4 regions of the uncultured Phascolarctobacterium sp. genome follow, and region 1 is predicted to be linked to each of the others. Evidence: riboswitches for the same ligand, from Rfam matches in the RefSeq annotation. Region 1 holds a riboswitch; each other region holds the start of a gene.
The links. A riboswitch is a leader RNA that binds a small molecule or an ion and turns the genes downstream of it on or off. The one in region 1 is predicted to bind cobalamin.
Positions count from the first base shown of each region.

Region 1 (3,389 bases):
CATTGGGCGAAAGTTTTACTTTGCCGCCCACGTTCCATTCCCACCAGCTGTCGCTGCCGCCAACCGTTTCAACCAGTCTGTTTAAAGGGCCGTAGCTTTGGTGCAGCTTTTGCCCGCCGGCAAACTCGTGTCCCCAGCTGACGCCAGCATAGAGGTTGCCTTTGTCGCCGATATTCTTACCAGCTTTCAGCCCCAACTTGCCAATGGCAGTATCATAGCCCTGCTCGTGTATGCCCAAGCCGTTAGTCAGTTTATAGTTGCTTTCATCCACATGGCCCACATACAGAGATACGGAAGGTTCCCAGAACCAATTAGAACTAAGTTCATTGCGCTTGCCGTACTGCGCGCCGATACCATAAGCCCAGGTGCTGTTATCGCCTTTGACCTTACCGATGCTGCCGTTGCCTGTATTACCGGTAAAGTGATAATCATTTTTGAGTTTAAAGGCGTTGACCCCCAGGTCGATAAAGTGCCCTTTGTCGCCCACCCAGCTGCTGTAAACGCCTACGCCATAGCTGTCCTGCTCGCCTTTACCTGCAGCTGTGGTACTTTTGCCGTCGATCTTGCTGGCATAAAAACCGGTATAGACCTTACCGCCATAGAATTTTTTGCTCAGCAGCTTATCATAACCGACCTGAAAGCCGTTATAAGACTGGTTGGTGCTGCGGGCATAAGCCGCCTTGGCGTCAAATTTGCCGTGCCAGACATCGGCCCATAAATTCTCGCGCAGCTCGCCGGCCAGTCCGCTCTCATCATGCTGGGGCCCATTACCGCCAGCTTCCTGGCGGTTCAATCTTCCGCCGTGCAGGTTTTCGCTGCGGCGGAAGAGGCTGAGGTTATTGGCTTTGACAAAATTATTCTGCACCGTACTGTTTTCGGAAACACTTTTGCCGCTTTCCGATAACTCTCCCGTATCCGCATAGGTATAACCTTTTAAATACCAGGCTGTACCCTGTTTGTCGCCTTCAACACCGGTATTATAATAATCATCATACTGACCAATTTCCGGCAACAACAAATAAGTACCAAAAACCCCGTCTATTTCTGACTGCTGTGCTGTTACTGTAAATTTATCTGCTCCATTATAAATGCCCAGTAAAGTATTTTGAGCAACTTGTCTCTCAATATTTTTCTCCGAGGGAGTCCATGAACCTCCTGCACTGCCTTCTTTGATCTCTGGTACCCAGCCCAACTGGATATTGAGATTGGTTTTGCCGTTGCTATCCTCATCGTGCTGTTCAGCGTTAGTAATACGCACTGTGTCATTAGTACGGGAATCACCATCACTATAAACACCTAGTCTAAAAGTCGTATTCTGCCCCATTGTCGCGTCATTAACAATCAAAGCGCGATTTAACTGAATTCTTGCCAAAATATTATTTTGATCATGATCTTCAAATGAAACATCCAACTTATTATTTTCTGTTTGTAAAACCAAAGGTATGCCGTCATCATTATTGGTATTTAAGTAGCTTAGATCAATAATACTGCCCGCTCCAGTTTCCAGTTTATCTACAGTAATAGCCGTAAAAATACCTGTACTTGAAGTATTAGCTATCACTTCTTTATTCTCTTCACCTTGCTCATCCTTACCAACACCATTATCAGTAGTAGTACCAGTACCATTTGTAGTAGGAAACTTACCGCTTGTGGAATCCTTAGCAGGTATAGCTCCTTGCCCACTACCTGTTACCCAATATTTATTCTCTAATTTGTATTGATCACTAACAGTAACTTTATATATGGCCCTATCCATCGGACGCCAAGAAGCATTCGATTCAATTTTTTTGTTACTATAAGAATATGTTGTTGGCGAATCTGTTGGTTTGCCACTACATAATAAGTTCCACTGAGTTTCTATGGAACCTTTAATAGCTATATCATCACCACTTAAAACATACTGATCATTTTGCAAATAATTGTTTAATTGACTATTGCCTTCTGATGAACTACTATCTATATAATTTTCAATCTTTTCCAAATCCGCAGCATCTATTTGAACATAACACAAACAAGGAAGATATTTAGTCATCCATTCCTTAACTTTTTCATTTTCGCCATTTTTTAGATAACCATATATTTCACTTTGCGCAGCTGATGTTTGCATACCAACAAGTTGACTAAGCAGTACTCCTGTAGCTGGATTCGTTGCTGCCTTATAACCAAATCCCTTATCTTTAGTTCCAAGCACTTTATAATAGTACTCACCATCGCTGTTACGTAATTTAATAGCCACAGCATTTGCATCACTTGGTGCAGATATGTCATCTGCCAAAAATTTGTTAAAATTAAACATAGGATCTACTATCTTAACCGTTGAAGTCGTGCCGTCTCTTTTTGATACTACTGAAAAGAAATTGGAATTTCCTAACCTAAATGTTTTATATTCATTAATGACACTATTACTGATTGATGTTCCTTTTTCAAGGTCAAGAAACGTATCCTGACCAGTAACAGTTGAGCCAACATTGATATAATGCGCACCGCCATCAGGCTGCGTTTGGATATCAGCCGCAAATGCACACTGGGGGGGGGCAAACGGTGCGATTACGCCTAACGATAAGGCAATAGCCGCCGGTAATACTTGTAATGTTCTTTGCCTTCTCAAATTTTTCTTCATCATATCCTCCACACCAACTTAAAAATTCCAGCATTTCTGTTTTGCCGTTTCTAAACATGATCATCGTTTAGAAACTGTCATTTTACAGCAGTATGTAAGTACGCGTCACTACTCGCATTTTTACCTGCCGCTGTAAAATTCGGACACTTTCAGCAAAAAATAACGCTGCATTTTCTACCAGTCCATTCGGTGAAAGTGCAGCGTTTGTTTTTACCAAACAGCCTGCTCCGCTTTTCTGGTCGAAAATACTAAAATTTCCGCGCTGCTGGTTTCAGCGCATAATCATAGCGTCCGCAGAAATATTTGTCTGGCAAAACGCCAAACTTAAATATCTCTGCAAAATTTTCTCCCAGTCTGTCTACGCAGGCTGTTCAAAAGATAGAACCAGTCAGCACTCTGACTCAAGATCATTACCCCAGCATCCCTTAGTGAAAGGACTGCGATACTGAAGCTCCCTAATACAGTTGCGTGACAGCGCCGGATTCCCACCGGACTTCCCTATAAAACTTTGGATTTCTACATTCCAAAATACCCAGCTCTAATTTTTCATTTTTGAAATTGTCAATGGACACGTCATTTATTACTCCGGCACTTATGACCGCAAGCATGGATGCCGCCACCCCAGCGGCACCACGCCCAAAGGTCTGAGTTGAGTGGAGTTTGCAGGCTATGACTGAACCTGCAGGAAATAAGAACTGCCCCCCTGCTGACGCAGAGGGGCAGAAAAACTTGCATAACAAGCGTATACCAGTTTTTCCAACTCTCTGTC
Region 1 covers NZ_CATWDQ010000007.1:68,510-71,898, reverse strand. Annotated here, with positions in the region: gene Q4G98_RS07130 (TonB-dependent receptor) at 1-2,623, opposite strand, end outside; cobalamin riboswitch at 2,990-3,171, opposite strand.

Region 2 (3,389 bases), on a different contig from region 1:
CGTACATCGTGGAGTATGGTCCGCGCAGGAACGGCGGGATACCTGCCATGTACTGCAGATGGTTGCAGTCTTTATAAGCATTGACGTCATATAAAGGAGCTACATTGATTTGTTCCATAGTACGGTAAAAATTTTCTTCAAAGGATTTACCGGTTTCAGCTTTTAATTTTTCCTTCCAGGCGGCAAACTCGGCGTCGCCTTGTGTTGGTGCCTGCTGAAAGGGAATTTGACTAAAATCAGGAATTCTGGACATTATCAGAACATCCCCCTTTCTTTTTGCATACGGAGCAGGGTTTCATAGCAGTTGGATTTAACGCTGATGTAATCATCCATACCTGCGGCATCACAGATTTCTTTCAGTTCTGCACTGGGAGCGCCCGCCAAAAAGACCTTCATAGCCGGATTAACTGCTTTGATGGCTTTGGTAACAGCCGGGGCAAGTTCCGGATAAGTAGCGTCTGTAGAGCAGACTATGGTAGCATCGGCACCGGACTCAAGAGCAGCTTTGACAGCTTCTTCTACAGTCGGGAACCCATTATTGGTCATGACTTCAAAGGCTGCGACCTGCATAAAAGAGGTAACAAAGTCGGCACGTGCTTTATGCTGCGGGATCGGACCCATGTTGGCCAGGAAAATTTTAACATTTTCGCCGGTTTTAGCAACAAAGCTTTCTGTGCGCATGCGCAGTTCTTCATAGCGTTCAGTCCAGCGGTGCGGAGCGATAGCTTCCACTTTTTCGCCCTGAGCGCTGCCGGTAAGGGCTGCTGAGATCTCGCCCATCGTCGCGCCAGCCAGCAATGCTTTTTCAGCATCAGCGATCAAGGAACCCAGTTCACTGGCATCACGTTTGCCAAGATCGCTGAGTACAGCTTCAACATAAGCGTTATCACGTACTTTGACGTTGACTTCCAAATCAGTTTTACGTGCTTTCAGGATTCCAGCGAAATCTACTTCAGGCACTTCCAAAAGTTCTTCGGTCATGTTAGGATACATGTTATTGCCAACCGCACGGTCTTTTCTGGTGGCGAGGTTTTTGAAACGGTCTTCCAGAATCTCTTTGATCGCAGCCTGTACTTTACCGCTTTCAAGTGCTGCCAGCAAGCCGCCATGGCTTTCGATCTCCTGGAATTTAGCCCAGGTTTTTTCCGTAAATTCTTCGGTCAGGGGTTCGATATACCAGCTGCCGCCGGAAGGATCGATCGGCTGAATAAAGTTGAATTCATGCTGCTCCATGATCTGGATATTACGGGCAATACGGCGTGAGAACACGTCGCTGGGGCGGATGCAATGGTCAAAGGGTTTGACATACATGCCGTCCATACCGCCGACAACGGCGGAGAAGGATTGAGTAGCCGCACGCAGCAGGTTTACATAAGGATCGTATTTAGTCTGGCAGAAGGTGGAAGTGCTGACATAAAGATTGATCTTTTGTGCTTCTTCGTCACCGCCGCAGCTTTTAACGATTTGTGCCCAAACCATTTTCAGGCTGCGCAGTTTGGCGATCTCCATAAAGAAATTGGCGCCGATGCTGAAATGGAAACGCAGGTGGCGGCAGAAGGCGTTGATGTCGATGCCGCGGCGTTCCATAGCGCGCATATAGGTTACTGCTTCGTTCATGGCGTAGGCTACTTCCTGAATGTCGTTAGCGCCGCCGTTGTGATAAACATCGGTATTGACTACTACTGTTCTCAGCTGCGGAGCATTTTTTTCAGCCCAGGCAATGCTGTGTGCCATTTCGTCATAATATTCGTCCAATGGACGAACTAATGCGCCATCCAAAGCAAGTTCCCCAATAGGATCGGCGGTGATAGCGCCATGCAGTTTGGTAAGGGGCAGGCTTTTTTTATCGCAGGCAGCAGCAACAGCTGCCAAAAGAGCGATATTGGAAGCGCCGGCGTAAATGTCGATCTCAAATTTTTCCAGATCGACGCCGTCGAGCAGTTTTTCTACGTCTGCCGCGGTAGCCAGGGAAACGCCGATGTCGGCAACGTCTTTTTCTTCTGCTTTGTCAGGGTCGCAGCCTTTACGGGTCGCGGTGTCTAAAGCGACGCTGGCAGCGGTGGTTCCTTTCAAGAGTTCGTATTTGACCATTTCATTGGCTTCGGCAGGAGTTTTGCCATCACATTCCTGGGCTATCGTCCAGACTTTATGGATGTACCCGCCGGCATTGGCACCACGCAGGTTGCTTTCCATACCGGGATAGGTTTTATTGTGGGTGATCTTTTCCTGATCCTCTAATCTGTAAATGGGATTCAGGGTGATGCCCTCATAAGTTTTGGTAAACATACTTTTTTCAAAAGAACCGCCTTTAAGAGCAGTAACTACTTCTTGCTTCCATTCCTCATAGGACGGCGGCGTAAATTCATCAAATGTCACTGGAGAAAAAGCTGTTTCTGAAGCTTCTTCCTTGTGAAGCTCTGCTGTAAGGTTTTTATCTTGTTCCATATACGGCATCCTTTCATTGATTATTTTCTGTGCCGGGGCAGTAAAACCATTCACCTCCTGTATTTTGCTTACTTACGTATCGCAGAGTGGTTCGAGTATCTCCTACCTAAACTGCATCTGTTAAGTGTCTCTTTTCCTAAAAAAATAAACCACCACTGTTTTTGTGATGGTTATTTTGCCGCGCACCCCTACGCAGGCAAAGGAAAAGAAGGTTCTTATACAAAAGAACTTGAGAATGGCAATAAACCTGACAGGGTGTTCCAGTCCTGTCACAAATAAATATATCCACTGATGGCTGACCTTAATCCCGAGGTCTAGCCATCACACTTCGACCTCAATGCGCGCGTAGGGCGCAGAAAAACAGAAAACCGTTTTCTTAAAATAATATTAAGAAAAACGGTCAGAAATTCATAGCAAAAGATTCGCACTTCGTATTTACCCAAAATACGAACTCTGCAGCATCTCCTCCCCGTCTCTCGCAGGTCAATCAGCGATGGTGGCTAAGGCAGTTCTTCTGACTCCGATTCACAGCTTCCTTCACCTTCCCAGTATTGCTACCAGTGGTATCTGAAGTTCGCTCCTCGTTACAGCGGCGGGACCGCGTCGGGATTACACCGACTTCTCTATTAAGCTCCGTAGAGCACCTTTAGCTTCCAATATTCATTTGATGTCTTAATTATATTTATTACTATTTCTTTTGTCAAGCCTTTTGGTAGATTTTTTTATCTATCATCTGCCATAAATAGTAAGGCCTCATACCCTGCTGCAATATACTGCAGGGTATGAGGCCGCTTTTATCCAGTTATTTTATTTTTAAAATACAGGTTAATGCCTAAGGGAACACAGATATTTAAAAACAGCAGCCGCACCAGCTGATAGGTGAGAATGATCGAAACATCTTCGCCCATACTCATGCCTGCCAGGCACATTTCCGCAATGCCGCC
Region 2 covers NZ_CATWDQ010000002.1:204,902-208,290, reverse strand. Annotated here, with positions in the region: gene scpA (methylmalonyl-CoA mutase) at 1-253, opposite strand, end outside; gene Q4G98_RS02595 (methylmalonyl-CoA mutase family protein) at 256-2,445, opposite strand; cobalamin riboswitch at 2,932-3,108, opposite strand; gene Q4G98_RS02590 (AbrB family transcriptional regulator) at 3,240-3,389, opposite strand, start outside.
Region 2: another riboswitch for cobalamin. It lies ahead of Q4G98_RS02595 (methylmalonyl-CoA mutase family protein); the one in region 1 lies ahead of Q4G98_RS07130 (TonB-dependent receptor).

Region 3 (3,389 bases), on a different contig from region 1:
GATAGTGACCTGCTGAGTCCGGATGTCGCCGATGTCAATCTGAACTCCGCCGTTGACGCTTCCTACGGAACCGATAGTGACATTTTTGCCGGTCACCTTGCCGGTAGCGTCATGATGCACCAGCAGCGTTTTGATATCCAGATCATTCTGGGCCACGATCGTAATGGCAGCGTCCGTAGTAGACTTGACATTATTCAAACTCACATTATTGGCCTTGATATTGATCTCGGCCTGACGCCTAGCAATAACGTCGCCCGTATAGTATTTATAGCCTACGCCGCCAAGCTGACGCAGAAAATCCTCCTGATACGTGCCCAAAACCACCTTGCTGTCGCCGCCGATCAGATCGCCGGTCAAGTTCACATTGATCACCGAAACGGGATTATTGGCGTCATCACTGCCGTTGCGGGCGTACAGCAGGTCAAGGTTCATGGAGCCGCCGGTAATATTGACTACACCGCCATTCATAGCCGTTACCAAAGCCAGGTCTTTGATTTTCAAATCACCTTCATAATGGGCCGGTTGATGATCTTTGTCAGGATAATCCATCTTGCCGTACATAAGGTCGTCGTCTTTGCCGTTTTCCTTGCCAATGGTAGTAGTGGCGTTGCCGTTGATATTGAGCACGCTGCCCGCCCCGGCCGCGCCCATGGCGCCGATAATGTTCTCATTCTTCCCGTTAAAGTTCAGGTCAACATTTTGCTTGCCGCCTACCAGATGGATCTTTTCGTCAAGAGCTTCCTGAGTGGCAGTGATCTTGATGACACCGTAATCCTTTTCAACTTTTTCCGGCTGCTCCTGTCCGTAAGCCGCTAATGGATAAGCAGCGCTGATGGCCAAAGCCAGCATGACCGCCTGTCCCAATTTCTTTTGTTTCTGTTTCTGCATTTTTGTCCCCCTTAAAATATTTTCCTCACCAGATATCTTTGATTCTCTATTCCAAAGCGCAAGCTCATGGAAACAAAAAGAAAACGCTCTTCTGCACACAGATACAGAAAAGCGTCAAATAAATTGCGCCATCCCGTCTATCGCAGGAATTTTACAGCGTCAAAATCGGGCAGTTCTTCTGGCTCTGCTTCATCGCTTATCTTGCCTTCCCGGTTTCCCAGTGACATTTTAAGACTCGCTCTGCATTACAGCTGCGGGACAGCACAGGTTTTACACCTGTTTCTCTATTAAGCATTACTGCACCCGATTTTTCGTATTTATATTTTTAAATATTATTACCATTTAATTAGTGATAATTTATATTTTTAAGAATAAATTATAATTTCATTCTCAATTCTATCATTAAGTCCCCCCCTGTCAAGCGTTCGTCCGCATCGAACGGACGACGCCTGACGCTGCGCCCATTAACTAAGCATAGTATAAAGACCTTGATTTTATTAAGCTATAACGACAAAACACCGCCTGCATACGCAGACGGTGTTTTGTTATCAACTCTTAATATTCATTAAACATTCTTTGGATTTCCTGCGGCGCCTTAGTCGTCAGCAGCGCCAGCTGTAAAAGGATTCTCGCTTTCTGCGGATTAAGACTGTCAGCAACAATGAATTTATTTTCATCGTCTGTCGCAATACGGCTGACGATACCGTTGCCAACCCTGGTGCTGCGTACTACGGGGATGCCGCTTTGGGCGATCTTGATCAGGGCAGGCTTCATATCGATATGCAGGTTCCCGTGACCAAAAGCCGCAACGACTAACCCCTGTGCCCCAGCCGCAACTGCTGCCTGCGCTAAAACAGCATCACAGTTTACGTGCAGATAAATAATATCGACCCGCGGCAAAGCAGTCACCTTGCTGACATCGAATTCTGCTGCCGCCGTATGCCGGCGCAAACTTGTTTTATAAAAGACAGGCCGGCCATTTTGAAAATACCCTAAATAACCCAGTTCCCAGGATTTAAAAGTTTCTATATGCGTCGTATTAGTCTTAGTCGCATCACGGGCACCATTGATCTGATCGTTCATCGCAATCAAAACGCCCTTACCTGCCGCCTCCTGCGAGCCGGCTAAAGTAACTGCATTCAGCAGATTCACCGGGCCGTCCGCACTCATTGCCGTAGCTGGGCGCATAGCGCCGACTAAAACCACCGGTTTACTGCTTTTGACAGTCAGGTTCAGAAAATATGCAGTTTCTTCCAGCGTATCCGTACCATGTGTGATCACAACGCCGTCGACATCCTGCTGCTGCAGAAGTTCGTTGACGCGGCGGCTCAGGCTCAGCCAGATATCACTGGTCATATCAAAGCTGCCGATATTGCAGAACTGCTCGCCAGTAACGTCCGCCGCTTCCAGCATTTCCGGCACAGCGTCGATCAGGGTCTGGATACCCAGTTCACCTGCCTGATAGCCTGTCATTTCCGTGTTGGAACCAGCTTTGCCGGCGATCGTGCCGCCGGTACCAAGAATTACTACTTTTGGTTTTCTCATCATTTACACCTGCCTTAATACCATTTTTCTAAAAGGATATATGAAACTATAAGCGTCAAAACACAGCCTATAGCCCAAACTGTTAACATCGGACTTGCCCACAACATTTACATCACATCCTTTGCTTCAAATCATTTTTCTGCCAGCTGCGGCTGTTTTTTATTGTTGGTCGACAGCAGCCACATAACGGCGAAGCTGACGATCAGCCCCCAGGCGCCGGCTGCCATAACGCTTTTTTCGATATTGGTAAACAGATAGACGATCATATAAGTTGCCTCACCGGCAATAGCCCCCCAGATAGCCGCAGTAGCATTGATCCGTTCGGGCCAGATAATAGCGATCAGCATCGGCGCCAAAGTAGCAGAGGCAACGCCGGAAATACCTATCCAGACCATAACGCCCATGAATTGCGGCGGATGCAGCGTCATCAAGACACAGATGATCCCGAAAACTGCCGGCAGGATCTTCGTCATCATAAACGCGATCCGCTGGGCCTTTTCCTGCGGTATATCTATGATTTTCCGTTTGACCAGTGTTTTGATAAAAAGGTCATTAGCGATGCAGGTAGTCATAACCAGCAGTAACCCGCAGGCTGTCGACATCAATGCCGCTACGATCGAAACTGCCAGCATCGTGCTGATGATCGGATGGAAATAAGCTTTGACATATTCAACTACAGCATAGTCGGGCTGCTGTAAATTGGGGTTCAGCGCCAGCATATACAGCCCGCCGAAAATTACCAGCATACAGCAGAACGAAGCTACGATCCAAGTCCAGATCATTTTCTTCATATCTTTAGGATCTTTTAAGGCCAATATTTTCGTCAGCAGCTGCGGCTGCCCCGAAAAAGCAAATTCAATCAGGATCACGCCGAAAACAGTAGCATAGCTGTACATATGCAGGGAATTGGGATTTATGACAGCAGTAAGAAACGGGTCACGCGCGGCAATGATCGT
Region 3 covers NZ_CATWDQ010000002.1:103,831-107,219, reverse strand. Annotated here, with positions in the region: gene Q4G98_RS02135 (autotransporter outer membrane beta-barrel domain-containing protein) at 1-888, opposite strand, end outside; cobalamin riboswitch at 1,039-1,210, opposite strand; gene Q4G98_RS02130 (asparaginase) at 1,444-2,436, opposite strand; gene Q4G98_RS02125 (hypothetical protein) at 2,565-3,389, opposite strand, start outside.
Region 3: another riboswitch for cobalamin. It lies ahead of Q4G98_RS02135 (autotransporter outer membrane beta-barrel domain-containing protein); the one in region 1 lies ahead of Q4G98_RS07130 (TonB-dependent receptor).

Region 4 (3,389 bases), on a different contig from region 1:
AGCACCGAACTTCATTTTATCTTCAATAAAAAAAGCCTTATTATCTACGGTACCAGTCATATTCGGTGTATATTGATCCTGATACTTATTCATAGCATCCTTATAATAATCATAACCACCAACAATAGTGTGATTACCGTCTGCATAAGTCAACTGATCAGAAAAACCCCATGTTTTTTCACGCATCAGCCACAATGTTGCCGGATGATTAGTATCATCATCTAAATCTGAAGTACGTGAAAAAAATGACAAATTATTATTCAATTTATCATTAAATTTATAATTAAATGCCACTGCATATTTCGTATTATTTTTACTTCCATCAGTCATACCACCAGTGAAAATGGTCGGTCCCATCATATCAGAAGAAGTCTCAGGACGCCCATAGTCTAATTTATATTTGGAATAGCTAAAATTAATATCTGCTTTATCACCGAATTTCTGACCAATTTTTACGCCATAACTCTCGCTGTCAATCATATTGCGCGTATAATTTCCATGTCCATCTTTATAGTCTTTCATTTTGTCCTTTTGTGCATTAACAGTCCAATATAATCCAGCTTTAGTCATGCCCTGATTATAAAAATTATAAGTTCGCTTTCCATAACTGCCTACAACTGCGGAAATTTTACTACGGCTTACTCCCGTATCAGGTTTACGAGTAATAATATTGATAACACCACCAACTGCATCTGAACCATAAAGAGTGGACGCAGACCCTTTTAAAACTTCAATTCTCTCGATATTATCCATATTGCTTATTTCTGAAGGCTGAAACACACTAAATGTCGATCCATTGGTGTTTGCACGCATACCATCAACTAAAACCAGCACATGACTAGTACCATTTATATACAAATAATCTGCTGAATAATTAGCACCAGTTGCGCTATAGTTCTGAATGCTCACCCCGGGAACACTGCGCAGTGCATCACTAACCGTTTGATAATGCTTATCTTCTATTTCCTTACGTGAAACAACATTAACGTTAGCATTAGAGTCAAAATTTGACTGCTCGATTCTTCCGGCAGTTACAACAATCTGATCTAAATTAAACTCACTTATTTTCCCTTCTTCAGCATGTACTGCTGTACCCCCCCAGATGACATTACCACTTACCAGTAAAGTCATCAAAATTTTGTTGCTTAAACTTTTCTTCACAATTCATCAATTCCTTTCCTAAACAACTTTTTTATCTGTCAAAAAATGCTTCACCCTTTTCTTTCAGGCCGTAAAACATTTTTGCCAAAACAAAAGAAAAAACCTTCTGTCACTGCGACAAAGGTTTAAGGAAAAAGGAAAAGAACTGACAAGTAAACACGTACTTTTCCTATATTTCCACCTATCTCTCGCAGGGAAATACAAATTATTTTAACAGGCAGTTCTTCTGACTCTGGTTCATTGCTTACCTTGCCTTCCCAAGAATTTCTTCTCAGTGACATATTAAGGTTCACTCCCCATTACAGCGGCGGGACCATACCGGATTTACACCGGTTTCTCTATTAACTCTTGACAAGAGACCCGTTAAAGTATTCAATTGTATATAGAAGTATAATTTAAAAATAATTTATTACTAACTGTGATTAAGGCTAAACTATATACCTATAGTAGAGTCAATAGAAATTTTAAGGGGTTTTAAGTAATGGCAGAAAAAATATCAGAAAACTATTTTACTATCGGTGAATTCGCTGGTCTTTTTGGTGTTTCCAAACAAACGTTATTTTATTACGAACGCAATAAAATCCTTATACCTGCTTTGATAGAAGAAAACGGTTATCGTTATTACGCTTTGGAACAATATTTTATTTTTGATATTATTATTAATCTACGTAAACTTGGTGTTCCATTAAAAAAAATAACAAGTTACATACAAAATCGTAATATTGATGATCTGCAAAACCTTTTTTCTAGTAAGCAAAATGAATATAAACTACAAATAGATATTATGAGTCGTAATATACTCAATTTACAAACAAAAATAAATCGCCTTGAAAAAGTAAAAAAAATAAAAACTGACAGAATAACTTTAGAAGAACATGAAAAAGAATATATAGTTGTCAGCAAATTTACTGACCTTAATTCTTCGATGAAAGAAAAAATAAAGCTTGTAGCCAAACATAATTATCCATTTGCTGTAAGTGAAATTTTAAATGAATATTTAATGGGTTATATCCTTCCTTATGAAAAATTGAAAGCAGGCTTATTATCAGATATAACCTCAATTTTTACCACGGTTTCTCACCCCGATGAATACAATGACGTAAAAATAAAACCGGAAGGTCTTTACGCTTCTATTTTTACACCTAATGGTTATCATGTAAATTACAAACATACAATAAAAAAACTTTTTGACTTTATTGAGTTGAATTCTTTAGAAATAGTTGGTGATTTATATATAGAACAATTACGTAATTATTGGTCTACAGAGTCATCTCAGCAATATGTAACTAAAATAATGATTCCCGTAGATTATAAATAAAAATACAGCTCAGACTAAAAAAAGTTCTGAGCTGTATTTTTTATTTTACTTTGGCAGCATCCAATACCTGTTGAAAAATTTTATGTGCTTCTTCGGAAGAACGGCCTTCTGCCAGTGCGGCTTTTGCATGCTCTACAGCCATTTTATAGGTTTTATGTGCAGCGTCATCAGGTAAATTATCAATATCGTAATTCATTATCTGATTGAACATAGCATGAATCTCTTCTGCAGATTTTCCTGCTGCTTTAGCCGCTTCTACGTGTTTCATCGCCATTTTGTAACGATATTCTGCATGAGGTGTTTTCGGCAATTCATATTTGGGGTGTGTCATAGTATATCTCTCCTTTGGTATATGATTTCAGGTTTCCCTGTCTTCATCATATGTCATATACCTATAGTAGAGTAAATACTTTGATAGAATTATTTTTTTATTTGTGCTATCGACACTCTTTTTAGCGCGCACTCGCTGGGATATGGCGTTTTAACGCCGCTGCCATACCAGCGGGCAAAACAACCGCCGCCGCATAGTTTAAAATCTTCGCACTGCTTACAGAAAAACATTGAAGTCCTGATCTGTTCCTGCACTTTATTCACTAATTTATTATCCAGACCGGTTTCAACATTACCGATATAAAAATCCTTATTGCCAACCAGTGAAGAGCAGGCATAAATATCGCCTTTAGCATCAACAAAAGCAGCCTCTCCGTTCATTGCGTAACAATGGCCAAATTCATGGGAAGAATCAGCACAAAGTATTTTAACGCGTTCCTGCTGTGCAAAATATATTTTATAACCTGTTAGACGTGCTAATTGACGTGATTTTTCATAGACCTGTTCCATAGCCCTGCGCATTGCTGTTTCAGAAGGCGGCTGCAAGTCTGCTCCTCTGCCCTGACCACGCAGCAAATCA
Region 4 covers NZ_CATWDQ010000001.1:24,455-27,843, reverse strand. Annotated here, with positions in the region: gene Q4G98_RS00115 (TonB-dependent siderophore receptor) at 1-1,161, opposite strand, end outside; cobalamin riboswitch at 1,360-1,540, opposite strand; gene Q4G98_RS00110 (MerR family transcriptional regulator) at 1,643-2,479, shown strand; gene Q4G98_RS00105 (hypothetical protein) at 2,520-2,810, opposite strand; gene Q4G98_RS00100 (radical SAM protein) at 2,900-3,389, opposite strand, start outside.
Region 4: another riboswitch for cobalamin. It lies ahead of Q4G98_RS00115 (TonB-dependent siderophore receptor); the one in region 1 lies ahead of Q4G98_RS07130 (TonB-dependent receptor).